2 regions of the Exiguobacterium sp. s157 genome follow, and region 2 is predicted to be linked to the other one. Evidence: a T-box and tRNA genes for the amino acid it is inferred to sense, from the RefSeq annotation. Region 2 holds a T-box; the other holds one or more tRNA genes.
What was found. The T-box of region 2 lies ahead of KNP67_RS01130 (valine--tRNA ligase). A T-box ahead of a tRNA ligase gene usually reads a tRNA of that ligase, here a tRNA-Val.
Positions count from the first base shown of each region.

Region 1 (16,144 bases), on a different contig from region 2:
GCGTGGCTTGAAGGATGCGGAGTTTCAAGTCTTGTTCAGTCTCGCCTTCCTGACCATCCTCTCCGGGACACTGTTCTACTCACGCTTCGAAGACATGCGTTGGCTCGATGCCCTGTATTTCAGTATCGTCACACTCACGACAATCGGCTATGGGGATTTTGTCCCGACGACCGATATCGGCAAAGTGTTCACGATCGGCTATGTCATCACGGGTGTCGGCATCATGGTCGGTTTCATCACGAAAGTGTTCGACCATCTTCAACAAGCACGGCTCGAAGAGGTTCGCAAACGCAATACGCCACCGTCCCCGTAAGGATGGTGGCGTATTGGTTTAAGAAGCTTTTCGATTTCGATTTTCGAGTTCGAGCTGTTGATTGAATCGCTTCGTTTCAGCAATGACGACACCCGACAAGAACAGTAAGCCAATCAAGTTCGGGATGGCCATCAAACCGTTGAACACGTCCGAGAGCGCCCAAACCAAGTTGAGGTTCGTCGTCATCGCACCGAGACCGGCCACGAGAACGAACGCAATCCGATAAGGAAGAATCGATTTTTGACCGAACAAGTAATGAATCGACCGTTCCCCGTAGTATGACCACCCGAGCACCGTCGAGTAGGCGAACATGACCAGTCCAATCGTCACGATATAACCGCCGGCCGGTCCAAGGAATTGCTCGAACGTCGCCGTCGTCAATTCGACCCCCTCGAGGCCCGAACCGATTTGACCGCCCATGACGAGCGTGATTCCCGTGACAGAACAGACGATGAGCGTATCGAGAAACACTTGCGTCATCGAGACGAGCGCCTGACGTCCCGGCATATCCGTTTTAGCAGCCGCTGCGGCAATCGGCGCCGAACCGAGACCTGCCTCGTTCGAGAAGACGCCGCGCGCCACACCGTAACGAATGGCGGCCCCGATGGCTCCGCCACCGATTGCTTCGGCACTGAACGTGCTGCTGAAGATGAGGGCGATGGCATCCGGAATGAGCGTGTAGTTCATCACCATAATCAACAATCCGCTGCCGAGATAAAAGACGATCATGACTGGTACGAAGTAACTGACGACGCGACCGATTGATTTGACACCGCCCAAGATGACCGCGCCTGTGAAAATCATAATCAAGATACCAGAGACATACAACGGCACGTCAAAGGTCGTCTTGAGCGCCATCGCGACCGAGTTCGTCTGCACCCCGTTCCCAATCCCAAATGCCGCGAGCGAGGCGAATCCTGCGAATGCGACGGCGAGCCAACGTTGCTTCAAGCCACGTTCTAAGTAATACATCGGCCCCCCGGCCATTTGTCCGCGTTCATCGGTCACCCGATATTTAACGGCGAGCACGGCTTCGGCGTATTTCGTCGCCATACCGAAAAATCCGGATACCCACATCCAGACGATCGCCCCCGGTCCACCGAGCACGACCGCGGTCGCAACCCCGACGATATTCCCCGTACCGACGGTTGCTGCGAGCGCCGTCATGAGCGCTTGGAAGTGACTGATATCCCCTTTCGATGTTTTGTCTTGATTTTTAGAAAACGCGAGCTTCAATGCGTACGGCAACTTCGTGACTTGAAGTCCCCCGAGCCGTACCGTCAAGTAGATGCCTGTCCCCACAAGCAAAATCAATAACGGTGGTCCCCACACAAAGTTCGAAATCGTACCGATGAGTTCACTGAACGATTGACTCATATTGAATTCCCCTTCCCCTTATGTAATCGTACACCTCTATTTTTTCAGAATACTTAGAAGATTGTCAAAAGTATTGTAATAAAACAACGATTTGATTTTTAAGCTGTATCTAAAACAGCGAGCCGCCGATTAGACGTCTCGCTGAGAAGGGGGTTTTTCACGTTGTAAAGGGGCGCGCCAATCAAATTCATCCGGCACGTAGTCGAGTCCGCCCGAATGGAACGGTTGGCACCGCATTAAGCGGCGAGTCGTCAAATACCCACCTTTAAGGGCACCATGCTTTTCAATCGCCTCGATTCCATAGTGCGAACACGTCGGATAAAAACGGCAAGTCGGCGGTTTCAACGGCGAGATGAACCGTTGATACCCTTGAATCCCCCGCACTAACACTCGTTTCACTCTCATCGCCTCCAGTTTGATTACTGCCATAATAGCTTGCCCGGGCCAGCTTGTCATCTATGGCGCATGCGACAATCAAATGACAAACCGCTCATCTTTTTTTCCTTTGTTTTACAATTTGAGCACGATGGGCGCTATTTGTTGCGTCATTTGTTATGATAAGCAACATGTATATATACGACCGAATCTATATGAAGAGGTGACGAGAATGAATATTTTAATGGTAGGTGCAGGATCGATGAGTGAGTCACTCGTACGCGGATGGCTTGCCTCTGGTGTGTCGCCTGAACAAATCACGATGACGAACCGGAGTGACCGGACCCGTTTGACAGCGTTACAGGCCGAGCTCGGCGTGCAAATCGTCGACGAGGAAGATGTCAACGCGTATGACATCGTCGTCCTCGCGATGCAACCGGACGGGGTCATTCCTTACGTGCAATCTAAAACGTGGAGCACACCGCTCCTCGTCTCCGTAGCAGCTCATATCGAACCGAGCGAGATTGAAGAGGCGTCAGGTCTCCCTGCCGTCTGCGCGATGCCGAATACCCCAGTCGCTTATCGGAGCGGGATGACCGGACTCTGGTTCGGCCCAGAGACCGATGATACGGTCCGTGAGACCGCGACGGCGCTGTTTGAACGCGTCGGACGGACGGCCGTGACGGATGCGAAGAAGATGTCCGCCTTCATGGCTGCCGCCGGATGCAGCCCCGCTTTCTTTTATGAAATCGTCGGTTCGATGACGCCCGTCTTGACCGATGCCGGTTTCGATGAAGCGACGGCGCGCCAAATCGTCGCCCAGGCGATGAAAGGATCGGCTGAACTGTTGCTTCACGAGACACGGCCGACGAACGACTTGATTGCGGACGTGGCCGCGCCAGACGGTCCGACCGACCGCGGTGTCGGTGTGCTCCGCTCGCGCGATTTAGCAGACGTCATGGCTTCTGCCCTTCGCGAAAGTGCGAGAGAAGAAGTCGAACAACCGAAGAATTGAAAAAATCCGAGAAACGCATCGCGTCTCTCGGATTTTTTTATTGGACGATATGTAAAATCGAGACGATGACCGCGACCATCAAGATTCCCGGCAATAAGTTCGCGACACGAATCCGCGTGATGCCGACCAAGTTCAACCCAATCGCGACAATCATGACACCACCGGTCGCCGTCATCTCTAAAATAAAGTCATCCATGAGCGACTCCGGGATGAACTTCATGATTTGAATGGCGAGCAAGGCGATTGCTCCTTGGTATAAGAGTACCGGGACGGCCGAGAACATGACCCCGATGCCGAGCGTCGAGCTGAGGACGAGTGCCGTGAAACCGTCAATCAATCCTTTCGTATAGAGGACGTCATGATCCCCGCGCAATCCGCTGTCGAGCGCGCCGATGACAGCCATCGCACCAATGACGAAGATGAGCGTCGCCGTGATGAAGCCTTCGGCGATACTTGACTTACTCTTGCCCCCGAGGCGGCGTTCCAATTGATAGCCGACCTCGTTCAACTTCTCATCGAGCTTCCACCATTCGCCGAGTGCAGCCCCGATGACGAGACTGCCGATGACGATTAAAAAGTTCTCACTTTTCATCCCCATTTGAACGCCAAGCAAGACGACGGCGAGACCGATGGCTGCGGTGACCGTCTCTTTCATTCGTTCGGGGATGCGGTGAAACAAGAGTCCAAGTAATGTGCCAATCACGATCAACGCCGCGTTGACGATTGTTCCGGTTAAGACCATCGTATAATTCCCCGTTTCTGTATGTATTGAGAGGAATATACCAACTGTTTATGTAGGCTGTCAATTGAAAGAAAAACAAAAAAAAAGCCACTTCTCGCAAGAAGTGGCGTCGCGGAAACCCACGTTCCTATGGGTTTCGCATCGGGTTTGGCACCCAAGTGATTCTGACTGGGCTCGAACCAGCGACCTCTACCCTGTCAAGGTAGCGCTCTCCCAGCTGAGCTACAGAATCAGGTCGTGTCCTCTCTTAAGGACACTATTAATATATCAAGAAACTAATGCCTTGGCAACTGTTTTTTAAAACTTTTTTTACTTTTTTTTAACGCGTCATTTCTTCCCGTTTCATATGGCGGCACAACCGTTCTAAATCACCGGCATATACCGAGACGAGCATGCCTTGATATTCGGTATCCCGATCCCAATGCAGTCCGTTCGCTTTCGCGACCCGTTGCGATGGGACGTTATCCGGATGAATCAAGGAAATGATCTCTTTCTCACCTTCTTCGAACGCATGACGCATGAGACGAGCCGCTGCCTCGCGTCCGTAGCCCATATGCCAATGCTTCGGCGCCAACCAATATCCGACTTCAAGTTCAATCGTGCCGTCGAGTTCATGGAGCAACGTGCCGGCATGACCGATTGGCTCGTCATTTTCATGCGACATCAATTTGAGCAACCCGGTTTGACGACCCGTCTGATAGCGGGCCAACTGGCGCTCGAACCATTCGATCGTCTGTTCATCCGTATATGGCTTTCCATCCGGGCTAATGAAACGCATCACGCGCGGATCTTGGAGTAGCGATTTCACGAAATAAAAATCAGCAATCGTGTAAGGTTCGAGTCGTAGACGCTCGGATTGCAGTTTGATATGACTCATCGTCCCCGCCCCTTTCGTTCACAGTCTGAACTATTTAATTCCCGTTTTTATTCGAAGCTAATCCTGATCACGCGACAACTTTTAATCCGATGACACTCCCGATAATAAGCAATAAGAAGAAGATACGCCACCGGTCCCGCGATTCGTTCAAATACAGCATGCCGAGCACGACGCCGCCGGCCGCCCCAATCCCGACCCAAATCGAATATGCCAGCCCGAGCGGGAGCGTCTCGAGCGAGCGCGACAACAAATAAAAACTTAAGGCAAACGTTCCGACGGACAAGATCGACCATTTAACAATCTGATAGCCTTTCGATTTTCCCATCCAAAAGACCGCCATCATCTCGGCAAGACCCGCGCCAATCAAAAATACCCAACTCATGCCGATTCTCCTCCTGTCACTTGTTTCAGTCCAATCACACCGATGAGGAGCGTCGCGATAAAGACGAGCTTCATGCCGGTCAGCGCCTCATCGAACAAGACTGCACCGACGATGACCGTTCCGACGGCCCCGATGCCGGTGAACACTGCATAACCGGTCCCGGCCGGTAACGTCCGGAACGACATCGCCAACAACCCAAAGCTCACAACTAATAAGAGAACGGTCACGGTGCTCGGACCGAGCACCGTGAAGCCGTTCGACAGTTTCATCGTCGTGGCCCAGACGATTTCAAGCAGGCCGGCTAGAATGAGCCAAACCCAGGCCATTTGATCTTGTTTCATGTCCATCCGACTCCTTTCTTATAGATGGTGAATGCGGCCTGTTGCCGCTTGACGCGATTCGTCTCGAGCGTGAAGAGTGAGATGAGCGCGCCGTCGAGAAAACAATAGTAGGCATCGTAAACGTCCTCGAGCGACTGTTCGGGTAACGCCCCTTGCTCCATCGCCAATCGAAACTGTTCTTTCTCAAACGCTTGCAAGTCCGTCTCGACCGACCCGAGCGTCGTCTCGATGAACAATCGCAATTCAGGAGGCGGGACGAGCAACATCCGCTTCGTCAGCATCCATGTCTCCTCTTCTTCAAAGAAGCGAATCAACGTCTCGACGATGGCCTCGATCCGTTCGAGCGGTGCCGCGCCCTCAGTGGCGTCCCGCGCTTCTCGCCAGACGCGATCGTAACGATCTGCCATGTCCTCGACGACTTGTTTGAACAATTGCTCTTTTCCTTCGATATGGGCGTATAGCGACGCTTTCTTAATGCCAACATCCTCGGCGAGTGCCGCTAATGATAGTCCTTCATACCCTTCAAGCGCAAAGCGCCGCCGTGCCGCCAGCTCGATTCGTTGTTTCGTATTCATCCGTCATCGACCCCTTTCTTCATTATCACTTTACCTAACGAACGGTAGGTAGTCAAGTGTCGCGATTGCATTTCTCGTCCACACCCGGCAAACTAAAACCAGTTGACTGCGAAAGGAGCGCTTTATATGCTCGACCAATTCAGCTTCACCTTACCGACCGAGGCCATACGTGGCCGGAAGCGGATTGTCCGTGTCTATCGTCCCGACTTCGTGTCGGCTGACGAACGAATCCCGGTCCTCTATATGCACGACGGTCAAAACGTGTTCGACGGCAAGACCGCCACGATCGGCGAAGGTTGGTCAATCGACCGCCACATCGAGGACTTGCAATTGCCGCTCATGGTCGTCGCCATCGCGAGTGCCCCGGACTGGCTCGACCGCTACGATGAGTATTCGTTTTATGAGGATGAGATGCTATATCGCCGAATCGGGCCGGAACTCGCCAAGACACGGCCCACGCTCGGCGGGAGAGGTCGGGCTTACGCCGACTGGCTCATGAAAGATTTGAAGCCGTGGATTGATGAACGCTACGCGACCGACCCGGACGACGTCGGCGTGATGGGCAGCTCGATGGGCGGGGTCATCTCGCTCTATATGATGACGGCCTATCCGTCCATCCGGCGCGTCGGCTCGCTCTCGACAGCCGCTTGGGCCAATCTCGACTCCCTCATTCGGGATGTGAAGCAGGCCGATGTGACGGCGCGCCTCTATATGGACATCGGGACGAACGAGACGAGCGGACCGATCACGCCCGAGGATTACCTCTATACGAACGCGAAACTCGTCGAGACTGTCGCGCGAACAGGGATTGCCTTCCGCTATGAAGTCGAGCCCGGTGCCGTCCATAATGAAATCGCGTGGCGGCGTCGGCTACCGAATGCCCTCGCCTTCCTCTATGAATTGACATAAAAAAGAGACGAATTCCACGAAGGGATTCGTCTCTTGCTTGATTAAATGACCCAGTTGCCGTCACGCATGATGGCTTCGCGTGAACCGTCTTCGAGTTCACCGTCGATGTTCATCTCGGCCGAGCCAATCATGAAGTCGACGTGTGTCATCGAGTCGTTCGCACCGTTCTCGGCGAGCTCTTCAGCTGACATTTGTGGTCCGCCTTCGAGACATGTCGAGTAGGCGCGTCCGAGCGCCAAGTGGCATGATGCGTTCTCGTCGAATAACGTGTTATAGAAAAGGAGACCCGAGTTCGAGATTGGTGAGTCGTCCGGCACGAGCGCAACTTCTCCGATACGACGCGCCCCTTCATCGAGGTTCAACAACTCATCGAGTGCCTGTTGGCCTTGTTTCGCTTCCGCCTTCACGACTTTCCCGCCTTCGAACCAAAGCGTGAACCCATCAATCAAGTTGCCGCTGTAGCTGAGCGGTTTCGTGCTCGAGACGTGTCCTTCGACCGAATCTTTATCAGCGAGCGTGAACACTTCTTCGGTCGGCATGTTGGCGATGAAATCGACGCCGTCGATGTTCGGACCGCCGCCGCCAAGGAAGACGTGCTTCTTCGGCAAGCCGATCGTCAATTCCGTGCCCGGTGCCTTGTAGTGGAGCTTCGCATACTTCTTATTCGTGAGTAATGTCGCTCGTTCACGGAGCGATGTGTCGTGCGTATCCCACGCCGCAACGACATCCGGTTGGTCCATTCGCGTCGCTTCGAAAATCGCTTTCCAAAGGGCCGGTACAGCGTCTTCACGGTCTGGGAAGACTTTCTTCGCCCATGCTTCCGAAGCGCCAGCGACGATTGACCAGCTGACATTGTCGCTCATGACATATTTGCGCCATTTCGCGAGCGCCACGCCGGCAGCACGGTTCGAGTCCGCGATGCGTGACGACTCAACGCCGTTCAGTGCGTCCGGGTCGTCGCTGACGATCGATAGGAACGCCGTCTTCTCTTCGGCCAATTGCTCAAAGCGGGCCTTGAGCCATTCCGGGTATTCTTTGAAAGCATCCGCCGGGGCGTTGAAGTAACGGACTTTCGTCGTCTCTTCGTCGCTCCAGTTGACATATACTTGTTTCGCGCCAGCTGCGTAAGCTGCTTTCACGATTTGACGGACGAGCGGTGCTTGGCTAATATCAGCTCGGACTTCGAGCTGTTGGCCCGGCTGAATGTTGACGCCTTTTTTGACGGCAAGCTCAGCGTAGCGGGCAAATTCTGCCTCAGTCGGCATGGTTACAGTAGACATATGTACAGTTCCTCCTTTTTCACTTATTTCTATTTTCTTAAATTTTCGGAAAAGTTGCAACCAAATCGCAAAAACGGGCATATTAGTAGATGAAGACAGAAGGAGGAATATACATGTCAGATTGGAAAACAACGTACACACACTTTTTAACGAGCGCGACCGAGGACTATACCGACAATGAAACATTAGGTGACCTCTTGGTCCAAGGCGAACTCGCTCTCGCTAAAGTGACGGTCGACGTCGCTTCGAACGAGATTAGCAATATCGAACGGGAAGAAGAACTGACGCTCTACTTCCAAATGAAACAGTTGCTCAATATGTTGCGCGCCCTCTATAACGACCAGTTCGAGATGCAGCCAGACAAACAGCACGCCCTCGTCGCCGCCGTCCTCTACTTCGTATCCCCATTCGATGCGATTCCGGATGACGCTCCGCTCGGCTTATTCGATGACGCTCAAGTCATCGATTACGTTCATGAACAGCTCGCAAGTGATATCGACCGCTTCCATAATGAATTGTAATCAATCGTCCCTTGAAATTCCGACATCGTCGGAGTACGCTTGAATGAGTTTATGTCAAAGGGGGGCGTATGGCACCTAGCCATGATCTATGTACGCAAAAACTAGAAAACGGATCGCCGTCGAAACGACCTTGTTCCTCATCGCCGGAACGATTTTACAATCCATTTTTGTCGGACTACTGCTCAAACCAAATGAAATCGGGACGGGGGGCATCGTCGGGATCACGTTGATCGTCAATGAATTGTTCAACACGCCAATCGGGTTCACGCAACTCGTCTTGAACATCCCACTCTTCATCGTCGGAATTAAATATCTCGGAAAACGGTTTATCCTTATGACCGGGCTTGTCGTCGTCTTGTCATCCATCTTGATTGACACGCTACCCGTGCTCATCCCACCGACCCCGCTCGATGACCCGCTCGTCGCCTCGGTGTTCAGCGGAATCGTCTCTGGGCTCGGACTCGCCTTGCTGTTATTCGCAGGCGCTTCGACCGGAGGACTCGACATTCTCGGGAAAGTCATTTATACGAACAACCGGAACTTATCACTCCCGAAAATCTTTTTGACACAAGATCTCATCGTCTATATCCTCGTGTTCATCACGTTCGACATTAAAGCGGTCATGTATGCGCTCGTCCTCAGTTTCGTCCGGTCGCGGACGTTGTTGACGATTCACCGGTTCTTCTCGGCGCAAAAGCAGTGTTTCATCATCTGTAAGAAAGCCGATGAAATCAACCTCGTCATCAAGCAGAACTTGAAACGCGGCGTCACGATTATGGACGCGACCGGCGGTTACTCGAACGACTCGAAGAAGATGTTGTATGTCGTCGTCCAGAATAACGAGATTCCAAAACTGCGTCAAATCGTCTCCGAGATTGATTCAGAAGCGTTCATCACCGTCTCTGAAATCGATTCGGTCGTCGGTAACTTCAAAGAACATTCGTATACACTTTAATCGACAGCAACTTGCTGTCGATTTTTTTGTGTAACAAACGCATGAACAATCCGATAATAATGGTGAGCCTCTTAGACATATACAGAAGGAGGTGCATGAGTTGACCAACCACTCGTTGCGCCAAACAGTCCCCGCTTTGCTCGTCGGGACCTTTTTTCTCGGACTTTTATTGATTCTGTTCACCCCTTACGCCTTGAGGGAGACAAGTTTGTTCGTCTATTTCACGGCGGTCACTCTCATCGCGACCGTCTTTAGCGCGACGGCCGTGTTTCAAAATCAAGGGATGCGACGCTACATACATTTACTGATTAGCGCCGGCAATGTCTGCTTCATCGCTTATTTGGTCGGACACCATTTTGGCGCATCGACAACAATCAACCATATGCCGTTCATTCAGAACTTTTTTTATTTGATTATGTCGCTGATTGTCATCACGCAATCGATTGAAATTCGGACATTGAAACTGCGAACGTTCGACATTTTCGCCTTGTTCAGCTTCCTGTTGATTGGGGCGTTGCATCTGTTCGTTTATTCGAACGACGGAGCACGTTATGCGGCTCATTTGAACGGGTTTGAAGAACAGATGGTGTTGATTAGTCTCTACATGATGCTCGGCTTCCTGTACTTGAATCGCATCACCTCGGTCGGCCAAACGTTCCGTGTGTTCTTGTTGATCGGCATTCTCGGCTTCACGACTGCCTCGATTTTGAACCAATTGCTCATCTTCAACGGCATCGGCCATGAGTTGGTGCACCTGCTTCAAGTGAGTAGCATCTTTATCATTTCAATCAGCTACGTGTTCGATGAATCGAGAGAAGATGCCCTCGTCTATGACTCCGTGTTCGACTACGTCGTCTATAGCGCAATCGTCATGCTGTTCATGCTCGCCTCCGATCGGTTGCTCGGTACATCCGTGCTCGATTCGATGACGGCGAACGCCGTCTTGTTGCTGCTCATTCGTCAGTTCGTCGTCGCCAAGCAAAATGCCTTGATCAGCCACCGTTTACATACCGTCAACACCGACCTCGAAGTCGCAGTGACGACGAAAGCACATGAGCTTGAAATTCGGGAGCAACAGTATCGGTCCCTGTTCGCCTATCATGCCGAACCGATTTTCTTGTTCGACCTTCACGGTGAAGTGTTGTCCGTAAACGAGGCCGGCAGCTCGGTGCTCGGTCATGACACAGAGACACTCATCGGTTCCAACATATTAGATATCATCGAACAAAAAGACCGGTCCGCCTATGCGACCGTATTGCACGATTTAACGAACGGTCGCCCCCGGACGCTCGACGTCGATGTCGTCACCGAAGACGGGGCGAAACGGGTGTGGCAGTTGATGAATATTCCAATGATTATCGACGGCGAAGTCGAAGGCATCTATGCGATCGTCAAGGACATCACGCAAATGATCGTCCAACAAGAACAGATTTATTATCAAGCGAACCATGACAGTCTAACCGGGCTTCATAACCGCTACGCCCTGCAAGAACAGATTGAACGGCTGATCGCGGAAGGACGTCCGTTCTCGCTCATGTTCTCCGACCTCGACGGTTTTAAAGAAATTAACGACCAGTTCGGCCATCATATGGGTGACGAGTTGTTGCAACATATCGGTAAACGTCTGCGGGGCGCCTTGTTGCCGAACGAGTATGCGGGCCGGCTCGGTGGTGACGAATTCATCGTTGTCGCCGAGCATGACGACGATGAGATGCTCGTCGAACGGTTACGGCGCTCCGTCTATCGTCCGCCGTACTTCATGGGCGGGACGCTCGTCGAGATTCACGCGTCCATCGGTATCGTCCGCTATCCTGAACACGGTTCGACGCTCAAGCATTTGCTGTCGAACGCCGACCTTGCCATGTATAAGGCGAAGGACAAAGGACGCAACGAGACCGTTTTTTTCGCTCCTGAATTACGGGCCCACAAAGAAGAGCGCAAACTGTTGATGGAAGGGCTTGATACCGCCCTCGAGAAAGGCGAGATCTCACTTTATCTTCAGCCTCAAGTTGACGCTTCGACGAAAGCCATCATCGGGGCCGAGGCGCTCATGCGTTGGCAACGAGATGGCGTCTTCATCCCGCCAAGCCAGTTCATCCCGATTGCCGAAGAGACGGGGCATATCCATGATCTCGGCCGCTGGATGATTCATGAAACATTCCAATTGATGTACGCATTCGAGCAAGGCGATATCGATTTACCAAAACTATCGGTCAACCTATCCGTCCGCCAACTGTTCGATGAGCACTTAATCGAATATTTGACGACGTTATTCGAACGGTTCCCGATTGAACCTGGCCGACTTAACTTCGAGTTGACCGAGACGGTCGCGGCCCATCAATCCGACCGCGTGTTGACACGGATTCTCGAGTTGAAGGCGCTTGGCATCAAACTGTCGATCGACGATTTCGGTACCGGCTACAGCTCGCTCGCCTACCTCGTCCGCTATCCAATCGATGAGCTGAAAATCCCGCGCGAGTTCACGATGCAACTCGAAGAAAACCGGGAGTATCAGACCGTCACCGCGACCATCGTCGCGATGGCCCGGCAACTAGGGATGGCACTCGTCGCTGAAGGTGTCGAGACCGAGTATCAAGAGAATTTCTTACGGAAAATCGGCTGTGATTCGATGCAAGGCTATCGCTATGCGAAACCGATGCCACTCGATGAGTTTGTTATTTACTATATGAAGAAGACGATGTAACGAACATGCCCCGAATCGGTATCCGGTTCGGGGCATTTGCTCATTTCATCTCATAAATCTTCACTTCGCCCGGCTTCAAATCGACCCACAGGTCCCAATTCTCATCGAACGAATGCTCGGCGTACGGCCATGACGTCGGTGAGTACACCATCTCGGCGAAACGGCTCGCGTTCCAGTTGCGGCGTCGCACCCCGTCGAGCGGGACTTTCCCTTGCAACGGTTGGTGCATATCCGTATTGGCCACGACGAGAAGCGTCTCGTTCGTATCCGGACGCAACCAAGCGAGGCCGATGAACGGGGCATCCATATGTGCCATGGCGAGCGGTTCGAAATGACTCGGGTTGACGAGGACGTCCAACCAACGACGACGCACCTCGGCCACTTGATGCATCAGTTCGATCATCTCGTCTCGCTCCGGATGATCCCAATGGAACTGGTACGCATCGAAGAAAGCAAGCTTTCCAAAGTACGGATCGGTCGGGAAGAGTTGATACGCTTCTTCCGGTCGGCAGTCGAGCCCGGTGTTCATCGGCTGTGTCTCATACAGTTCGAGTCCAGAGTTCGTCATCGGGATGCCGTTCGGTACGAAGCCGTTCAAGACGGCGAGCAAGCGACTCGCCTGCCGTCCCCCATCTCGTGTCGCGATACGGCGCGTGTCTGCCGTTTCTCCGGCCGCAAACACCGGTAACGGTAAGAAGCGCGAGTCATATACGAACTGGTGCGTCTCATGTGTATCAAAGCGTGGCTCTTTATAGAACCCGTACCCGATAATCATGTTATAGCCCGCTTCTTTCGCCGCCCACGCACCGATTTCAATCAATTCTTCAGCGATGAAGCTGAAGTTGGCGTCGAGTTCACGCGGTTGCTGTAGAATCCGTTGCGCCAAATCGACCGGCAAGGCGTGCCCCATGTCGATGCGAGCTCCATCAATCCCATATTCACGCTGATAGTGCGGAATGATGTCGGCGAGCATCGCCCAGAGCGGCTCGTTGATTTGATCGCCTCGGAATTGATTCGATTTGATCGAGTCGAACAAGATATAAGGTGCCAAGTTCGCTTCGCTCACGTAAGGTGCTGCCGCTGTCGGGTGGTCCAAGAACAGACGGAAATACGTCACATCTGACCATGGTGGCTGCGGATCATTGATGCAATCGGAGAAGGCTGGAGCGGTCGTCAAGCCGAACTCGCGCTCGATGACGGCAAGCAAGTTCTCTTCTGGATGCTCGAGCAAGTACGCTCTCACCGTCTCCCACTTGTCCGCATCGACGAGATTCGGTGCCATCGAGAAGCGACGTAAGTGCGCCCAGACGTCTTCTGACCCATAAATCATAGGTAAGAAAGCATGCTCTGGTTTCACGTTCTCACCAATTCCTGGTACGTGCGGCGGATGATAGTAATCGAGTTCGGTCACCGGAATCCAATAAAACCATTCCGGATTTTCGAGAATGAGTCGGTTGTCACGAGCACATGTACGCGGGATGACATCGATGACGACACGAATCCCCACCATGTGACATGCTTCGACGAACGCCGCGAACTCTTCTTCGACCGTCAAGCCGTCTCCGGTCAACGTCTCTTTCAGTTCCTCATCGATTCCAAAAAAGTCTTGCACGGCATAAGGAGAACCAAATTCGCCTTTTTTGTTTTTATGACTGTGTTGCGAGATTGGCAATAAGAACAACGTGTCGATTCCCATGTAAAGGAGATGCGGAATCAACGCGAGCGTTTTGACGAACGTCCCTGTGTCTTTCATGCCGATCGAGTTCTCCATTTCGACATAGCCTGATCCATCATGATCCCATGATGTCGACGTCCGGACTTGCATCGAGTAGACCGATGCCCGCTTGATCCAATCGCCGCCAGTTTGCAAATATCCGTCCGCTTGGGCGACCGATTGATGGTAACCCCGTCCGTCGACCGCATGGGGAAGAATCGCTTTTTCAATCGTCTCGATCAAGAAATCATATGGATTGACCCGTTCGACCCCATCACGTACAGGCTCTGAAGCGAATTGCAGCCGGTTCCATAACGTCGGAATCTCATAATGGACGTTCGTTCGTTTTTCTTTCAAGACTTGGTGCAACTTGATTAACGATGAGTTCTCTGGCATGTGTATTCTCCTTATGAATAAAATCGTTCCTCTATCATTGTAAACGATATCAAGAAACGCATTACTATATTTTTATACCTTTACCCGAAATTTTCCTTTTCCAAAAAAATATTTTGCGACGAAATCGGTAAATAATGTACGATTGTATGGAAGGAGGGATGACCATGTCCCAACGAAAATGGCTGACCGTACTCATTTCGTTATCCGTCTTATCCATCCTCGTTCTCGCTAGTTTCGCCTTTCAACTTCGAGACACGAGACATCAACTCGAGTCGATTCATAGTCAACGCCTCGATTCCTATGATGCCATCGAAGAGATCATGTATTTTAACATTGAACGAGCCAACGCCATTCGCGGGTTGCTCGCCTACGAAGACCGGCGTTTTTTAGAATCGTATTACAGTATGTCCCAGCAAGCTGAAGAGTTGAAGACGTCGATCACGAACGACCCGCACACACCGAGCTCGCTGATTGATTTGCTCCATCGCGACGGGATTTGGGAGCAAGGGGCTGATCAAGTGCTCGTCCTCTATGAAAGGGGCGACATCGAAGCCGCGACCGACCTCGCTGAAACGATGACTGATCAACGTCAAACGATTCTCGAAGATTTGCGTGCCTTAAAAAAGATGCAGTATGACGACATCCGCAAACAATTGATTGCGACGGAGAATCAAATCGATGTGCTAATGCAAGCGCTCACGTCCATCGCCATCCTCCTTAGCGCTGCGATTATCGTCATTTTATTTTTGATTTTCAAAACACGCAAAAAGAACCGACCCCAGTGAGTCGGTTCCCAGCCTCGAGCATGCTCGAGGTTTTTTTATTTGGCGTGAATCAATCGGGCGGCATTTCCGATAGCGAGTAAGGCGACCCCGACATCGGCAAACACGGCTTCCCACATCGAGGCGAGTCCGAATACGCCGAGTAAGAGGAAGAGCGCCTTCATCCCGAACGCGAACGTAATGTTTTGCCAGACAATCCGTCGTGTCTTTTTGCTCAAATCAATCGCCGCCACAACATCGTGTGGGGCATCATTCATGAGAACAAGATCAGCTGCTGCGACCGCAGTATCACTACCGACACCACCCATCACGAGTCCGACATCAGCACGCGCAAGCGCCGCCGCATCGTTCAAGCCATCACCGACAAAAGCGACCTTGCCGGTTGTTGCCAACCGCTCGACTTCCGTTACTTTTTGATGTGGAAGCAACTCGCTGTACACTTCATCGATGCCAATCGCTGAACCGACGGCATTCGCGACCTCTTGCCGATCACCCGTCAGCATGACTGTCCGATATCCGTATTGTTTCAACGCACGAATCGTCTGTTCCGCATCCGCCTTCACTTCGTCCCTCAACTCGATTCGTCCGAGCCAGCGATCATTTTTCACGACATGCACAATCGTCCCCGATGTCTCCGTCGGGATCGAGCAGCCCAATTTTTTCATATAGCGGGCACTACCGACGTAAATGCGGTGTTCACCCTCTATAGCCATCAGTCCGTAACCCGGCTCTTCTTGGATTGTTGCGAACGGCGCGACCGGACCGGCTTGCTCGACGATTGCTTTTGCAAGCGGATGCGTCGAAGCCATCTCGACTCGGGACGCAAGTTGGAGCAACTCGTCCTTCGTCAGTTCTCCGTTCGTCGCGATATCCGTCACTTCAAAAC
Region 1 is NZ_JACSLQ010000006.1:123,398-139,541, forward strand. It holds gene KNP67_RS12180 (potassium channel family protein) at 1-313, shown strand, start outside; gene KNP67_RS12185 (alanine/glycine:cation symporter family protein) at 332-1,690, opposite strand; gene yidD (membrane protein insertion efficiency factor YidD) at 1,820-2,095, opposite strand; gene KNP67_RS12195 (pyrroline-5-carboxylate reductase family protein) at 2,298-3,080, shown strand; gene KNP67_RS12200 (DUF554 domain-containing protein) at 3,118-3,822, opposite strand; tRNA gene KNP67_RS12205 (tRNA-Val) at 3,982-4,054, opposite strand; gene KNP67_RS12210 (GNAT family N-acetyltransferase) at 4,142-4,699, opposite strand; gene KNP67_RS12215 (DMT family transporter) at 4,767-5,081, opposite strand; gene KNP67_RS12220 (DMT family transporter) at 5,078-5,407, opposite strand; gene KNP67_RS12225 (TetR/AcrR family transcriptional regulator) at 5,419-5,997, opposite strand; gene KNP67_RS12230 (alpha/beta hydrolase) at 6,124-6,906, shown strand; gene KNP67_RS12235 (aminopeptidase) at 6,948-8,186, opposite strand; gene KNP67_RS12240 (YkvA family protein) at 8,300-8,707, shown strand; gene KNP67_RS12245 (YitT family protein) at 8,796-9,662, shown strand; gene KNP67_RS12250 (putative bifunctional diguanylate cyclase/phosphodiesterase) at 9,763-12,366, shown strand; gene KNP67_RS12255 (alpha-amylase family protein) at 12,407-14,476, opposite strand; gene KNP67_RS12260 (hypothetical protein) at 14,641-15,261, shown strand; gene KNP67_RS12265 (heavy metal translocating P-type ATPase) at 15,297-16,144, opposite strand, start outside.
Region 1: it encodes a tRNA-Val, which carries the amino acid that the T-box ahead of KNP67_RS01130 (valine--tRNA ligase) is inferred to sense. The anticodon was not compared.

Region 2 (16,144 bases):
TCGTCGTTGAGCCAGAAGCTGAGCTTGGCGAATACAAAGGTCTCGAGTACGAAGCTGTTGAAACAACAGTCACTGACGAAGAAGTTGCAGCTGAACTTGACGCGCTTCAACAGCAAGGCGCAGAGCTTGCTGTCAAAGAAGGCGCAATCGAAAACGGCGATACAGCTGTCTTTGATTTCGCAGGTTTCGCTGACGGAGAGCAATTCGAAGGCGGCACGGCTGAAAACTACACGCTCGAAATCGGTTCAGGCCAATTCATCCCTGGATTCGAAGAGCAAATGGTCGGCTTGACGGCTGGCGAAGAAAAAGACGTTGAAGTAACATTCCCTGAAGAGTACCACGCTGATAACTTGGCGGGTAAACCAGCGACATTCAAAGTCAAACTTCACGAAGTCAAAGCGAAGCAAGTTCCTGAGCTCGACGACGAGTTCGCAAAAGACATCGACGAGTCAGTTTCATCACTCGACGAGTTGAAAGCGAAAATCCGTGAGCGTTTAGAAACTGCGAAGAAACAAGAAGCGGAAGGCACAATGCGCGACCAACTCGTCGAGCAAGCAACAGCTAACGCAACAATCGACGTACCTGCAGTACTCGTTGACCAAGAAGTAGATCGCATGGTTCAAGAGTTCGGCACACGTGTTTCTTCACAAGGAATCGACCTCGACATGTACTTCCAGCTTACTGGAACGACTGAAGAAGCGATGCGCGAAGAGATGAAAGAGCAAGCTGAAGAGCGCGTTAAAGCTCGTCTCGTCTTGAAAGCAATCGCTGAGAAAGAAGCGATCGAAGTGTCTGACGAAGATGCTGAGAAAGAACTCGAAGAAATGTCTAAACTTTACAACATCGCACCGGATCAACTCCGCACGATGCTCGCGCCACAAGGCGGAATCGAGACACTTAAAGGTGACCTCAAATTCCGTAAAGCGATCGACGTTCTCGTTGAAAACGGGAAAGCGAAGTAATCGGATGACAGAAGGACGGCTGCCTAGCAGTCGTCCTTTTTTTCGTCACGACACTTTGCATGTGTTTATCTTTGATGAAGTGATTTGTTCATGCTACAATTATTGCAACGCAGAGATGTAAATGTCTTTTCACGGTGCATGCGCACCTGGGAATACAAATAGGCGATTTATCGCACTTACATCCATTTTCATTTAGAAGGGGTGTACCGAATGTTCAAATTTAACGAGGAAAAGGGGCAACTCAAGTGCTCGTTTTGCGGAAAATCGCAAGAACAAGTCCGTAAATTAGTCGCCGGTCCTGGCGTATACATTTGTGACGAATGTATCGAACTTTGCAATGAAATCGTTGAGGAAGAGCTCGGTGTGGAGGAAGAAGTTGAATTTAAAGACATTCCAAAACCACAAGAGATTCGTAACATCCTAGACGATTATGTCATTGGTCAAGACCGCGCCAAACGTGCGCTTTCAGTAGCTGTCTATAACCACTATAAACGCATCAACGCCGGTGGCCGTTCGGATGATGTCGAACTTTCGAAGTCGAACATCGTCATGATCGGACCAACTGGTAGCGGTAAGACGCTTCTCGCTCAGACGATGGCTCGCGTCTTGAACGTCCCGTTCGCAATCGCGGACGCGACGAGCTTGACAGAAGCCGGTTACGTCGGGGAAGACGTCGAGAACATCTTGCTCAAGTTGATTCAATCGGCTGACTATGATGTCGAGAAGGCTGAAAAAGGAATCATCTATATCGATGAAATTGATAAGATTGCCCGTAAGTCGGAAAACCCATCGATCACGCGTGACGTTTCGGGTGAAGGCGTTCAGCAGGCACTTCTTAAAATCTTGGAAGGGACGGTCGCAAGCGTACCGCCGCAAGGTGGACGTAAGCATCCGCATCAAGAGTTTATCCAAATCGATACGACGAACATCTTGTTCATCGTCGGCGGCGCGTTCGCTGGCATCGAAGCGGTCGTTAAACGCCGCATCGGGAAGAAAGTCATCGGCTTTGGGAACGACCAAGAAAACCGCGAGTTGACGCAAGAAGACTTGCTCGCCCGCGCGCTTCCGGAAGACCTTCAGAAATTCGGATTGATTCCTGAATTCATCGGTCGTTTACCGGTTATGGCGACGCTCACGACGCTTGACGAGGAAGCACTCGTCGAAATCTTGACGAAGCCGAAGAATGCTCTCGTTCGTCAGTACGAGAAAATGCTCGAACTCGACGATGTCGAACTCTCGTTCACAGACGAGGCGTTGGTTGAAATCGCCAAACTTGCGATCAAACGTAAGACAGGCGCACGCGGTCTCCGCTCGATTATCGAAGAAATGATGCTCGATGTGATGTTCACTGTCCCATCGCGCGACGATATCGAGAAAGTCATCATCACGGATGAAACGATTACGGGTCTTGCCGGTCCGAAATACGTACTTCGCGATGGTACTGTCGAACAGACAGGCGACAATAAAGAGACAGCATAATTTTGAACGAAAAAGGCTCAAACACTCGGCACATCCGAGTTTTGGGCCTTTTTGCACAGGAGGCGTTGTAATGGAACAATTACCAATCCTTCCTTTGCGTGGAGTCGTGGTGTATCCGCTCATCGGAGTGACAATCGACGTTGGGCGTCCGCTCTCCCTACGAGCACTCCTTGCCGCAAAGGAACACGAGACAGATTTGATTGTTGTGACACAAAAAGAGACGGGGAAAGAATCACCTAAACCGGAAGACTTGTACGCGATCGGGACACGCGTCCATATCGCCAAGATGAGCGAGCTGTCGAACGAGACAGTCCGCGTCCGCTTAGTCGGGAAAGAACGCGTCAAGATCAACTCGATTGAAGAGACGAAGGAAGGCTGGTTCGCAGACGTCGAGCCACTTGAACTCGTCGAAGGGGAAGAAGTCGAGCGGACGGCACTCGTGCGCTTATTGAAAGAACAGTTCGGAAAACTCGTCGGGTCCATCAAAGGATTGTCACCGGACGAGCGTCGTCGTTTCGAGATGTATGAACGGCTCGAGTCGTTGACCGACTATATCGCTTCGAAGCTCGACGTCGACGTCGACATCCGCCAAGCGATGCTCGAAGAACCGGACGCCGTCAAACGCGGCTTAGAGCTGCTCGAGATTATGACGCACGAGGTCGAGATCATCGAGCTCGAGCAAGAGTTGCGCGAACGGACGAAGAAGACGATCGAACAGGCACAAAAAGAGTACTATTTGCGCGAACAGATGAAGACGATTCAGCAAGAGCTCGGCGACCAGTCGCAAGAGTCTGAACCGAACCGTCTCCGTGAGAAACTCGAGGCGCTCGATTTGCCTGAGACGACACGGAAGAACGTCATGCGCGAAGCCGAGCGGTTGAACGTCGTCCCGGCGACGTCACCCGAGTATGCCGTCATCCGCAACTATCTCGACTGGATCGCCTCGCTCCCGTGGGGCATCGAGACGGAAGATAAACTCGACGTCAAACATGCGGCCGATGTGTTAGATGACGACCACTACGGGCTCGAGTCGGTGAAAGACCGAATCCTCGAGTACTTGGCGGTCCGTCAATTGACGAACTCGCTCCGTGGACCGATTCTTTGTCTCGCCGGACCTCCAGGGGTCGGGAAGACGTCACTCGCCCGCTCGATCGCGTCGGCGCTCGAACGTCACTTCGTCCGTGTCTCGCTAGGCGGAGTGCGTGACGAGGCCGAGATTCGTGGGCACCGTCGCACATACATCGGTGCGATGCCAGGCCGCATCATCCGTGGTTTGAAACAGGCCGAGAGCAAGAACCCGGTGTTCTTGCTCGACGAGATCGACAAGATGGCGTCCGATTTCCGGGGTGACCCGGCGTCGGCCATGCTCGAAGTGCTCGACCCGGAACAGAACGTCTCGTTCTCGGACCACTATATCGAGGAACCGTTCGACTTATCGAACGTGCTCTTCATCGCGACGGCGAACGACGTCTCGCAAATTCCGGCGCCGCTCCTTGACCGGATGGAACTCATCCAAATCGGCGGCTACACGGAACTCGAGAAAGTCGAGATCGCCAAGCGTCACTTGGTACCGAAACAGTATAAAGAGCACGGCTTGAAGAAGAGCCAGCTCACGATTAAAGAGGACGCACTTTACGAAGTCGTTCGCCGTTACACGCGTGAGGCCGGTGTCCGGAACTTGGAACGCGTCATCGGTTCACTTTGCCGGAAAGCGGCGAAGCAAATCGCCATCGGCGAGAAGAAACGCGTCACCGTCTCATTGAAGAGCCTCGGCGACTACCTCGGGAAACCGAAGTACCGCTACGGCAAAGGGGAGACGGAAGACTCGATCGGTGCTGTCACCGGACTCGCCTACACGGCGTTCGGGGGCGACACGCTCACGATTGAAGTCGCACTCGCACCTGGTAAAGGCAAGCTCCAGTTGACGGGGAAACTCGGTGACGTCATGCAAGAGTCGGCGCAGACGGCGTATAGCTACGTCCGTTCAAACGCGGAACGGTTCGGGATTGACCCGACGTTCTACGAGCGCCAAGACGTGCATATCCACGTGCCGGAAGGTGCCGTCCCGAAAGACGGTCCGTCGGCGGGGATTACAATCGCGACGGCGCTCATCTCGGCGTTGACCGGCAAGAAAGTCCGCCGTGACATCGGGATGACCGGGGAAATCACGCTCCGCGGCCGCGTCCTGCCAATCGGTGGATTGAAAGAGAAAGCGCTCGCCGCACACCGAGCCGGCTTGACGACCATCGTCATTCCGAAAGACAATGAGCGTGACATCGATGACATTCAAGACACCGTCCGTGAGAAACTGACGTTCGTCCCGGTCACGACGCTCGATCAAGTATTAGAAGTAGCATTTGGAGGAAATTAAATAATGAAAATCACTAAAGCAGAATTTGTCACGAGTGCCGTCGCACCTGACCATTACCCGATTCATGAGTTACCGGAAGTCGCACTCGCCGGACGTTCGAACGTCGGGAAGTCATCGTTCATCAACAAGATTTGTCAGCGCAAAGCACTCGCACGGACGTCTTCGAAGCCAGGGAAGACGCAGACGCTGAACTTCTTCAACATCAACGATGAAATCATGTTCGTCGACGTGCCGGGCTATGGCTACGCGAAAGTCTCAAAGACGGAGCGGGAGAAGTGGGGCATCATGATGGAGCAATATTTGACGTCACAGAGCGCGCTTCGCGGCGTCGTCCTGTTGGTCGATATCCGTCATGAGCCGTCAAGTGACGACGTGACGATGTACAACTTCTTGAAGCATTACGAGATTCCGGTCATCGTCGTGGCGACGAAACTCGATAAAATCAAGAAGGCGCAACGTCAAAAACATGAGTCGGCCGTCAAACGCAAGCTTCAGTTTGAATCGACTGACCGGTTCGTCGCCTTCTCGGCTGAGACAGCCGAAGGGAAAGACGAGGCGTGGAAAGCGATTTACGATTTGTTGACACGCGAAGACGACTGAACGAGGCGAGGGGATTCCCTCGTCTTTTTTGTTTTCATGGTTACCGGAGCGGGTATTTATCGTATAATTGTCTACATATTGTTAGGACAAGAGAATATTGAACGAGGTGGAAGGATGCATATTATGTTTGGAAACAAATGGTACCGCGCATTATTTTGGACGTTGACGATTTTCTTGGTCATCTGGGTCGGGACACAGATCTCATTCGTGTTCGAACCGGTGAAGGTAATCTTGGCGCTCGTCACGGTACCGCTCATCATTGCTGGACTATTCTTTTATTTTCTCGTCGGCATCGTCGACTACTTGGAGAGACGTTCCGGGAAACGCGGCGTATCCGTCGCCATTACCTTGACGTCACTCCTGCTCATCATCACAATCGTCTTCAGCGTGCTCGGACCGCTTCTCGTCGAGCAAGTGACGTCACTCGTGAACGCCTTGCCGAGCATCGCGAAAGAGTTGCAGGTGCAAATCTTCGCCGTTCGGGACTCGCTCATGGAAAACGAGTTCTTGTCACGATTCGTCAATGAGAACGATGACATGTTCACCGACTTCACGAACAACGTCACGACGTATCTCGGAGACGTCTTCGGGAATGTCGCGTCATCGTTCGGTCGTCTTGTCGGCTTCATCACGTCGGCCGTCATCACAATCGTCGTCATTCCATTCATGCTTTTGTATATGTTACTTGACGGGAAACGTCTTCCGGACTCAATCGTGAAGTTGTTGCCGTCGAGCTATGAGCGTGAGACACGCAACATTTTGCATGACATGCATACGACGGTTAAAAACTACGTCCATGCCCAGTTGATCGTGGCGTTCTTCGTCGGAATCACGTCGCTCATCGGATTATGGATTATCGGACTCGACTATGCCATCCTACTCGCGCTCTTCATGATGGTGACGAACATCATCCCGTACGTCGGACCGTTCCTCGGTGCGGCACCGGCCGTTGTCGTCGCTTTCATCCAAGATCCGATTAAAGTGCTTTGGGTCATCGTCGTCATCATCATCGTCCAACAGATCGAATCGAACGTCATCTCGCCGCTCATCCAAGGCAAGTCACTCAAGGTGCACCCGCTGACGATCATCATCGTCTTGCTCGTCGCCGGGAACTTGGCCGGGATTATCGGGATGCTCATCGCGGTTCCGTTCTACGCGGTGGCGAAAGTCGTCGTTCAAAATATCGTCCGCATTTACAAGCTGAGGGAACGGAAACATTACCTCGAAGCGGAGGAAGAAGAAAAGACCCAAGAGAGTACAATCATCACCGATCCATCCTCTTTAAAATGAGGAATCAAGTAGAAATGGTCTCTATGTCCGTTTCTACTTTTTTTTGTCACAAAAAGTTCTTAAATTATTTCACAAAAATCGAACAGAAGATTATAGTTCCTAAATAAAAATTGTTATAATGTACGGTAGAGATGTGAAAAAGAAGAGACAACCGTCGGTGGATTTTGGATGAGGGGAAGAGGTACATGCATATTGTCGTCGTTGGACTAAATAACAAGACAGCCCCTGTCGCGATTCGGGAGCAGTTCTCGTTTGGGGAGCAAGAAATCGTGGATGCGATGATTGCACTTCGCGAAGAGAAAAGCATATTTGAATCGGTTATTTTGTCGACTTGTAACCGAACAGAGCTATATGTCGTCACAGACCAGCTCCATACGGGTCGTTATTATACAAAACGGTTTTTAGCGAACTGGTTTGATTTAGAGATGGACCAATTCACCCCTTATTTATCGATTCGTGAAGGAGAAGAGGCGATTCGCCACTTGTTCCGCGTCACGTCTGGACTCGATTCGATGATCATTGGGGAAACACAGATTTTAGGACAAGTGAAATCGAGCTTCTTCCGCGCCCAAGAGAACGGGACGACGGGAACGGTGTTCAACAAACTGTTCAAAGAAGCCGTGACGCTCGCCAAACGTGCCCATACTGACACGCAAATTGGGGAAATGTCGGTATCGGTCAGCGCGGCAGCAGTCACGCTCGCCCAGGAAATGTATTCGTCGCTCGATGATAAACAAGTCGTCGTCGTCGGTGCGGGTGAGACAGGCGAGTTGACGACGCTCAACTTGTTCGAGGCCGGTGCGAAACAGATTGCCGTCTTTAACCGGACCGAGAGCAAAGCGAAAGCGGTCGCTGACAAGTTCAAAGGCCGGGCCCACTCGATCCGTGAGATTGCTTGCGGCTTGCTTGACGCTGATATTTTAATTAGCTCGACCGGTGCGAAAGAAGCCGTCATCGCCTATGATGACGTCGCCGCAGCACAACTGCTCCGCCGGGAACGTCCACTGTTGTTAATCGACATTGCCGTGCCGCGAGATATCGATCCAGCGGTCCGGGCGCTTCCGGGCGTCCACTTGTTCGATGTGGATGACTTGAACGGCATCGTCAATAAAAACTTGGCGGCCCGTCTCATCGAAGCCGAAAAGATTGAAATCAAAATCGATGAGGCGATTCAAGAGTTCCAAACGTGGCTCATCACGCTTGGTGTCGTGCCGATCATGAATGAATTGCGCGCCCGTGCGCTCAACATTCAAGAAGAGACGATGGAAAGCCTCGAGCGCAAGCTCGATCATCTGTCGGACCGCGATAAAAAAGTCATCGGCAAGCATATGAAGTCAATCATCAACCAGATGCTTCGTGAACCGATTGATTACATCAAAGACGCCGCTGCGCAACCAGATGCGAACACACGCATCAATCAGTTCGTGGAGACGTTCGGTCTAGATGTCGACGTCCCTGACGCCGAACCGGAAACGGAAGAAGCCGAAGCGATGTCAGCGAAAGCACCACTTCGCGCCTTGATGCGCTAATACAAAACAAAAAAAGGCGGCGGATCTCGTCGCCTTTTTCTATGAAGGGGATAACCGATCATGCGTAAAATTATCGTCGGCTCACGCCGCTCACAACTTGCGATGACACAGACGAAATGGGTCATCGATCAATTGAAGAAAGCCGGGGCTCAAAACGAGTTCGAAATCAAAGAGATCGTGACGAAAGGGGACCAAATCGTCGACGTGCAACTCTCGAAAGTCGGCGGCAAAGGGTTGTTCGTCAAAGAGATTCAGCAACAGATGCTCGCCGGGGACATCGATTTCGCGGTCCACAGCATGAAAGACGTCCCGGCCGAGTTGCCGGAAGAGCTCTATATCAGCTGCATGCCGAAACGCGTCGACGCCCGTGATGTGCTCATCTGCGAGAACGGCTATACGCTCGAGACGCTCCCGGAAGGTGCCGTCATCGGGACGAGCTCACTGCGCCGCGGTGCCCAAATGCTCGCCGCTCGCCCGGACTTCGACATTCAATGGATTCGCGGGAACATCGACACGCGCCTCAAAAAACTCGAGACAGAAAACTTCAACGCCATCTTGCTCGCTAAAGCCGGGCTCGAGCGCATGGGTTGGACGGACCGCGTCGACTTCGAAGCGCTTGACGCCGACATGATGGTCCCAGCCGTCGGACAAGGTGTACTTGCCATCGAAAGCCGGAAGGACGACGCTGAAGTGACGGCAATTCTACAATTGCTCCATGACGACGTGACGGCGAAAGCTGCGACGGCCGAGCGGACGTTCCTCAAGGCGATTGAAGGCAGCTGCCACGTACCGGTCGGCGGTTATGCGACGGTTGATGGCGACGACGTGACACTCACAGGCCTCATCGCCTCGGTCGACGGCAAAGAAGTGCTCCGCGTGACGAAGACGTCGTCAGACGCGGTCGCACTCGGGAAAGACGTAGCAGACGACCTGCTCGGACGCGGCGGGCGCGAAATTCTCGCCTCGGTCAATGCGTGACGTCTGGTACACAGGGACAAAACGACTGACCGCTTCGCAGCGAGCCCGGCTCACCGCGAGCGGTCTTTCCGTTCATCACGTCCCGCTCATCGAGACGAGATTGACGCACAACCAGATGCCGATCAGCCGATTCGATTGGCTCGTCGTGACGAGCCAGACAGCGGTACCGGCGCTTTGTGACGTCCCACGTGACGTCAAAGTCGCGGCCGTCGGCGAGAAAACGAAACAAGCACTCGAGGCCGTTGGATTCACCGTCGCGCTCATGCCGGAGACGTTTACGGGCGAGGCGTTGTTCCATGACCTTGCAACTGTCGTAAAGTCAGACGAGGTCGTCTTGTTCGCCCGGGGCGACTTGGCGAACACGGCGCACATGACGCAACTCGAAAACGTCCACGACTGGGTCGTCTATGAGACGATTGGCCGTGAACTGACAGAGACGGAAGTCGAGGCGCTCGAAGGAATCGAAGCGCTCCTCGTGCTCAGCCCGTCCGCCGTCCGGGCGCTCACGCCATATCTCGACCATTTCCACGGGACGTGGTACGCCATCGGTGAAGTGACCGAGCGCGCCGTCCGGGAAGTGTCGACGTTACCGGTCCGAGTGCCTGAGTGTTATACTATGGATGCATTAATACAGTGTATAGGGGAGGATTTTTCATGAACCAGTTTGACCGTCATCGTCGTCTTCGTTCATCGAAGTCAATGCGTGCACTCGTACGTGAAAATCATGTTCGGAAAGAAGATTTGATTTACCCGCTCTTCATCATCGAAGGGACAGACATTAAACGCGAAGTCAGCTCGATGCCGGGCGTCTTCAACTTCTCGCTCGACCGTCTCGAGGACGAGATCAACGAGATCGTCGACCTCGGTATTCAATCGGTGCTCTTGTTCGGCGTACCTGAACATAAAGACCCGGAAGGTACGGAAGCGTATCATGACCACGGCATCGTCCAAGAAGCGATCCGTAAAGTGAAAGCGTGGGCACCACAGCTCACGGTCATCGCCGACACATGCCTGTGCGAATATACGTCGACAGGCCACTGTGGCATCGTGAAGAACGGTGACGTCGATAACGACGCGTCGCTACCACTTCACGTCCAGACGGCCATCACGCAAGCGCAAGCAGGCGCTGACATCATCGCGCCGAGCTCGATGATGGACGGCTTCGTCGCCGCGATCCGTGAAGGACTCGACCAAAACGGTTTCAACCATATCCCGATCATGAGTTACGGCGTCAAGTACGCATCGGCGTACTACGGACCGTTCCGTGACGCAGCGCAATCGGCACCTGGTGAAGGCGACCGCAAAGGCTATCAGATGGACCCGGCCAACCGCCGTGAAGCGTTCCGCGAATCACAATCGGACGTCGAGCAAGGCGCCGATTTCATGATCGTCAAACCGGCGCTCGCGTTCATGGACATCATCCGTGACATGCGCGACTCGCTCGATATGCCGATCGTGGCGTATAACGTGAGCGGAGAGTACGCCATGGTCAAAGCGGCTGCTTTGAACGACTGGGTCGATGAGCAACGCATCGTCATGGAGACGATGGTCGGCTTCAAACGGGCCGGTGCGGACCTCATCGTCACATATTTCGCAAAAGACGTCTGTCGCTATTTGGAAGGAGACTACGCATGACCTACAAACAAACACGCTCAGAAGCGGCGTTCGAACAAGCACGTCCGCTCATGCCGGGCGGGGTGAACAGCCCGGTCCGTGCCTATAAATCAGTCGGCATGACGCCAATCTTCGCTGAACGCGGTGAAGGCTCACGCGTCTACGATATCGATGGCAACGAATATATCGATTACGTCCTCTCATGGGGACCACTCATCCTCGGCCACCGCGACCCTGTCGTCACGAAGGCGATTCAAGAGCAAGCTGAGAAAGGCTGGACGTTCGGGACACCGACCGAGCTCGAAACGAAAATGGCCGAGCTCGTCATCGAGCGCGTCCCATCGATCGAGATGGTGCGCATGGTCAACTCGGGTACGGAAGCGACGATGGCGGCACTCCGCCTCGCACGCGGTTACACGGGCAAGACGAAAATCTTGAAGTTCGAAGGCTGCTACCACGGTCATGGCGACTCGCTCCTCATCAAGGCCGGTTCGGGCGTCGCGACGCTCGGTCTCCCGGACTCGCCGGGCGTACCGAAAGACTTGGCGAGCCAGACGCTCACGGTGCCATATAACGATTTGGATGCTCTCCGCATCGCCTTCGAGAAGTTCGGCGACGATATCGCTGGTGTCATCGTCGAACCGGCGGCCGGTAACATGGGCTTCGTGCCACCGCAACCTGGCTTCCTCGAAGGACTCCGCGAGATCACGGAACAATACGGCTCGCTCCTCATCTTTGACGAGGTCATGACCGGATTCCGGGTCGGCTATAACTGTGCCCAAGGCTACTTCGGCGTGACGCCGGACTTGACGTGCCTCGGGAAAGTCATCGGCGGCGGCCTTCCGGTCGGTGCCTATGGCGGGAAACGCGAGATTATGGAACAAATCGCGCCACAAGGACCGATTTACCAGGCAGGGACGCTCTCAGGGAACCCGCTCGCGATGATCGCCGGCTACACGACGTTATCGCAACTCAAGCCTGAGCACTACGCCGAGTTCGAACGCAAAGCGGACCGTCTCGCTGAAGGCTATACGAAAGCGGCCGAGAAGTATAACATCCCGCACGACACGAACCGGGCCGGCTCGATGTTCGGATTCTTCTTCACGAATGAGAAAGTGACGAACTTCGAGAAGGCGAAGACGGCGAACCTCGACTTGTTCCGCGCTTACTATCAGAAGATGGCGGCGCGCGGCGTGTTCTTGCCACCGTCACAGTTCGAAGGATTGTTCCTCTCGACCGTTCACACGGACGAAGATATCGACTTGACGCTCACAGCGGTCGACGCGACGTTCAAAGAGCTGCAACAAGAGTTTTCATTGTAATCTTGACGGAAACAGCTTCTGTCGCTACAATTGTTTAACAGATACGAACAAAAGCTACGATGAGGAATAGTACGCAATCAACATCCTTTTTCAGAGACGCGGCCGCTTGGTGTGAGGCCGCGAGGGATGGTGCGGAAGTCGCCTCGGAGCTGACCTTTTGAACGAAGTAGGAAGGTCCGGTCCATCGACCGTTATTCGATTTTGAGGGCGCCACATGTGGCGAACTAAGGTGGTACCGCGGAAGATACGGCTTCTTTCGTCCTTAGCGTTAAGGACGAGAGTAGCCGTTTTTTTGTCCACATCATTAGAGGAGGTTGGGCATATGGCCAACGAGACAAACGAAATCACCATGCCGACGAAGTACGATCCAAGTGCGACGGAAGCGAAATGGTATGACTACTGGTTAGAGAACGACGTATTCAAAGCAGACGAGGACGATTCAAAACAGCCGTACACGATTGTCATCCCGCCACCGAACGTAACAGGGAAACTTCACCTCGGACACGCGTGGGACACGACGCTCCAAGACTTATTGACGCGCCTCAAGCGCATGCAAGGATATGACGTCCTCTGGCTCCCAGGGATGGACCACGCCGGGATCGCGACACAAGCGAAAGTCGAACAGAAGCTCCGTGAGGACGGCATTATGCGCTATGACCTCGGACGCGAGAAGTTCCTCGAGAAGACGTGGGAATGGAAAGACGAGTACGCCGATACGATCCGTGCCCAATGGTCAAAACTTGGCCTCGGTCTCGACTACTCACGTGAGCGCTTCACGCTCGACGAAGGACTCTCGAAAGCGGTCCAGGAAGTGTTCGTCCGCCTCTATGAGAAAGGCTTGATTTACCGCGGCGAATATATCGTCAACTGGGACCCGGCGCAAAAGACGGCCGTTTCGGATATCGAAGTAATCTATCAAGAAGTCGAAGGCGCGTTCTATCACATGAAATACCCGCTCGCTGATGGCTCAGGCCACATCGAGATCGCGACGACGCGTCCGGAGACGATGCTCGGCGATACGGCCGTTGCCGTTAACCCGAAAGATGAGCGTTACGCGCACCTCGTCGGCAAGACGATCATGCTTCCGGTCATGAACCGCGAGATTCCGATCGTCGCTGACGACTACGTCGACATGGAGTTCGGTACAGGTTGCGTCAAGATCACACCGGCGCACGACCCGAACGACTTCGAGATCGGGAACCGCCACGAGCTCCCGCGCATCCTCGTCATGGACGAAGGCGGCAAGATGAACGAGAATGCTGGCAAGTACGAAGGGCTCGACCGTTTCGAATGCCGCAAGCAACTCGTCAAAGACCTAGAAGCAGACGGCACGCTCGTCAAGATTGAGCCACACACGCACTCGGTCGGTCACTCGGAACGTTCAGGCGCAGTCATCGAGCCTTATCTTTCGAAACAGTGGTTCGTCGACATGGAGCCGCTCGCGAAAGCAGCGCTCGAAGCGCAAGGACATGACGATACGAAAGTCAACTTCGTCCCAGAGCGGTTCGAAGGCACATACCTCCGTTGGATGGAGAACATCCGTGATTGGTGTATCAGCCGCCAACTCTGGTGGGGTCACCGCATCCCGGCTTGGTACCACAATGAGACAGGTGAGATTTATGTAGGTAAAGAAGCACCGGCGGACAGTGAGAACTGGCATCAAGATGAAGACGTGCTCGACACATGGTTCTCGTCAGCGCTTTGGCCGTTCTCGACGATGGGCTGGCCGGATACGGACTCGGCAGACTTCAAACGTTACTTCCCGACGAGCGCGCTCGTCACGGGTTACGACATCATCTTCTTCTGGGTATCTCGCATGATTTTCCAATCGCTCGAGTTCACTGGGAAGCAGCCGTTCAACGACGTGCTCATCCACGGTCTCATCCGCGACTCGGAAGGCCGCAAGATGTCGAAGTCGCTCGGTAACGGCGTCGACCCGATGGAAGTCATCGACCAATACGGCGCGGACTCGCTCCGCTGGTTCCTCCTTACGGGATCGACACCAGGGAACGACCTTCGTTTCTATTGGGAGAAAATCGAATCGACATGGAACTTCGCGAACAAGATTTGGAACGCGAGCCGTTTCGCCCTTATGAACATGGACGGCATGAAGTATGAGGAGATCGATTTGTCAGGTGAGAAGACGCTCGCTGACAAGTGGATTCTCACTCGCTTGAACGACACAATCGACCAAGTGACACGTCTCGTCGACAAGTATGAGTTCGGCGAAGCCGGCCGTTACTTGTACAACTTCATCTGGGAAGAGTTCTGTAACTGGTACATCGAGATGGCGAAACTCACGCTCTACGGTGAGGACGAGGCTGCGAAAGCGACGACGCGTTCAGTGCTCGCGTACACGCTCGACTCAATCATGCGTCTCATGCATCCGTTCATGCCGTTCCTCACAGAGGAAATCTGGCAGCACTTGCCGCACGAAGGCGACTCGATTGTCCGTGCGAGCTACCCGACACGCCGCGACGAGCTCCACTTCGCGGACTCGGTACCAGCGTTCGAAGCGGTCATGAACGTCATCCGTTCGGTCCGTAACATCCGTTCGGAAGTGAACGCCCCAATGTCGAAACCGATTCAGCTCTTCATCTCGACGTCGGATGAGGCGACACAAGATTACTTGAGCGCGAACGAAACGACAATCGGCAAGTTCACGAACGCGACCGAGCTCGAAATCGGACGTGGCTTGACGGCTCCTGATAAGTCGATGTCAGCCATCATGACGGGTGCGGAACTGTTCATCCCACTCGCTGACCTCATCAACTTTGAGGAAGAAATCGCCCGTCTTGAAAAAGAAGTGGCGAAGTACGAGAAGGAAGTCGAGCGCGTTCAGAAGAAACTCGGCAACCCAGGCTTCACTGGCAAGGCACCGGCTCACGTCATCGACGAAGAGAAGGCGAAAGAGAAAGACTACCTCGACAAACGTGACGCAGTCCGCGCCCGTTTGGAAGAGTTGCGTAAATAATGAATCAACCTTCTTTGGAGACTTGTTCTCCGAAGAAGGTTTTTTTGTCGTTTGGTGGAATTTAGGAGAGGAGACGATATAAAGGTGGTGTGACATGAGACGAATCGGAATGATGTTAAGTTTGGCAGTTATGGGACTGAGTGGGTGTGTGGCGGAACGAGCTGAACCGATCGAACCGACGGAATCAGGAGTGACAATTAATGAAAGTGCAGAAGAGACGTCTTCCAAGGATATTCCCGTAACGACGGACAAAGAAGTGTTCGGCTCGATGATTGAGGACGTGCCAAAAGGGACCGTTCGACTAGTTGATGCGGTCACGGCCCAATACACACTTCAATATACAGATGGTACGTCCGAGCGACCAGCGAGAGACGGTGTAATCTATGAAACCGTCATCGATGATCTCGGGCTCATTGCCATTAAGTTACCAAACCGCGACGATTCGTTCGGCGTATTCAACTATTCACGGGACGAGGAGTGGGGGTTGCACGGGATTCAAAACTTTACGATTCCCGAGGCGGCCGAAAAAGTCCGACACGGGTTGGACTTGCCTGAAGAAGAGCTGTTTGTCGACAACTTCGAGATGAGTCAGCTCGAGCGGCCGGTGGAGATGTGGACGTTGTATGATGAGACGCAATGCATCACGATTTTAGTGACCGATGCTTTCAGTGTGGCTGACGGAGAATTGATTGAACGGCGTGACGTTTCGAATGAGCGGTATCGCTTGAATCAACCGGAAGGGAACGGCTTGTTTTACGTAGACCAGGGCAAGCTCATCGTCGTGACGGGCAATGTGTCGGAAGAGGTGTTGCTCGACCTTTCGGACTCGCTACCGGAGGCGTGGTCGGTGGATTTTCCAATTAAAGAATAAATTGAAGCAGGCGAAAGGATGAGTTCTAATTTGCCAGTGCACGAATTTGATTTATGGGAACGAACATTGAAAGCACCTACACGTAATCCAGATTATAATGGCTACACTGAGGTTGATGATGATTTTATCCAAGAGCTTATGGAAGCGTGCTCGA
Region 2 is NZ_JACSLQ010000001.1:200,053-216,196, forward strand. It holds gene tig (trigger factor) at 1-962, shown strand, start outside; gene clpX (ATP-dependent protease ATP-binding subunit ClpX) at 1,173-2,441, shown strand; gene lon (endopeptidase La) at 2,512-4,812, shown strand; gene yihA (ribosome biogenesis GTP-binding protein YihA/YsxC) at 4,816-5,412, shown strand; gene KNP67_RS01100 (AI-2E family transporter) at 5,536-6,702, shown strand; gene hemA (glutamyl-tRNA reductase) at 6,888-8,231, shown strand; gene hemC (hydroxymethylbilane synthase) at 8,292-9,209, shown strand; gene KNP67_RS01115 (uroporphyrinogen-III synthase) at 9,202-9,867, shown strand; gene hemB (porphobilinogen synthase) at 9,864-10,844, shown strand; gene hemL (glutamate-1-semialdehyde 2,1-aminomutase) at 10,841-12,145, shown strand; T-box leader at 12,193-12,412, shown strand; gene KNP67_RS01130 (valine--tRNA ligase) at 12,468-15,119, shown strand; gene KNP67_RS01135 (hypothetical protein) at 15,214-15,990, shown strand; gene KNP67_RS01140 (hypothetical protein) at 16,009-16,144, shown strand, end outside.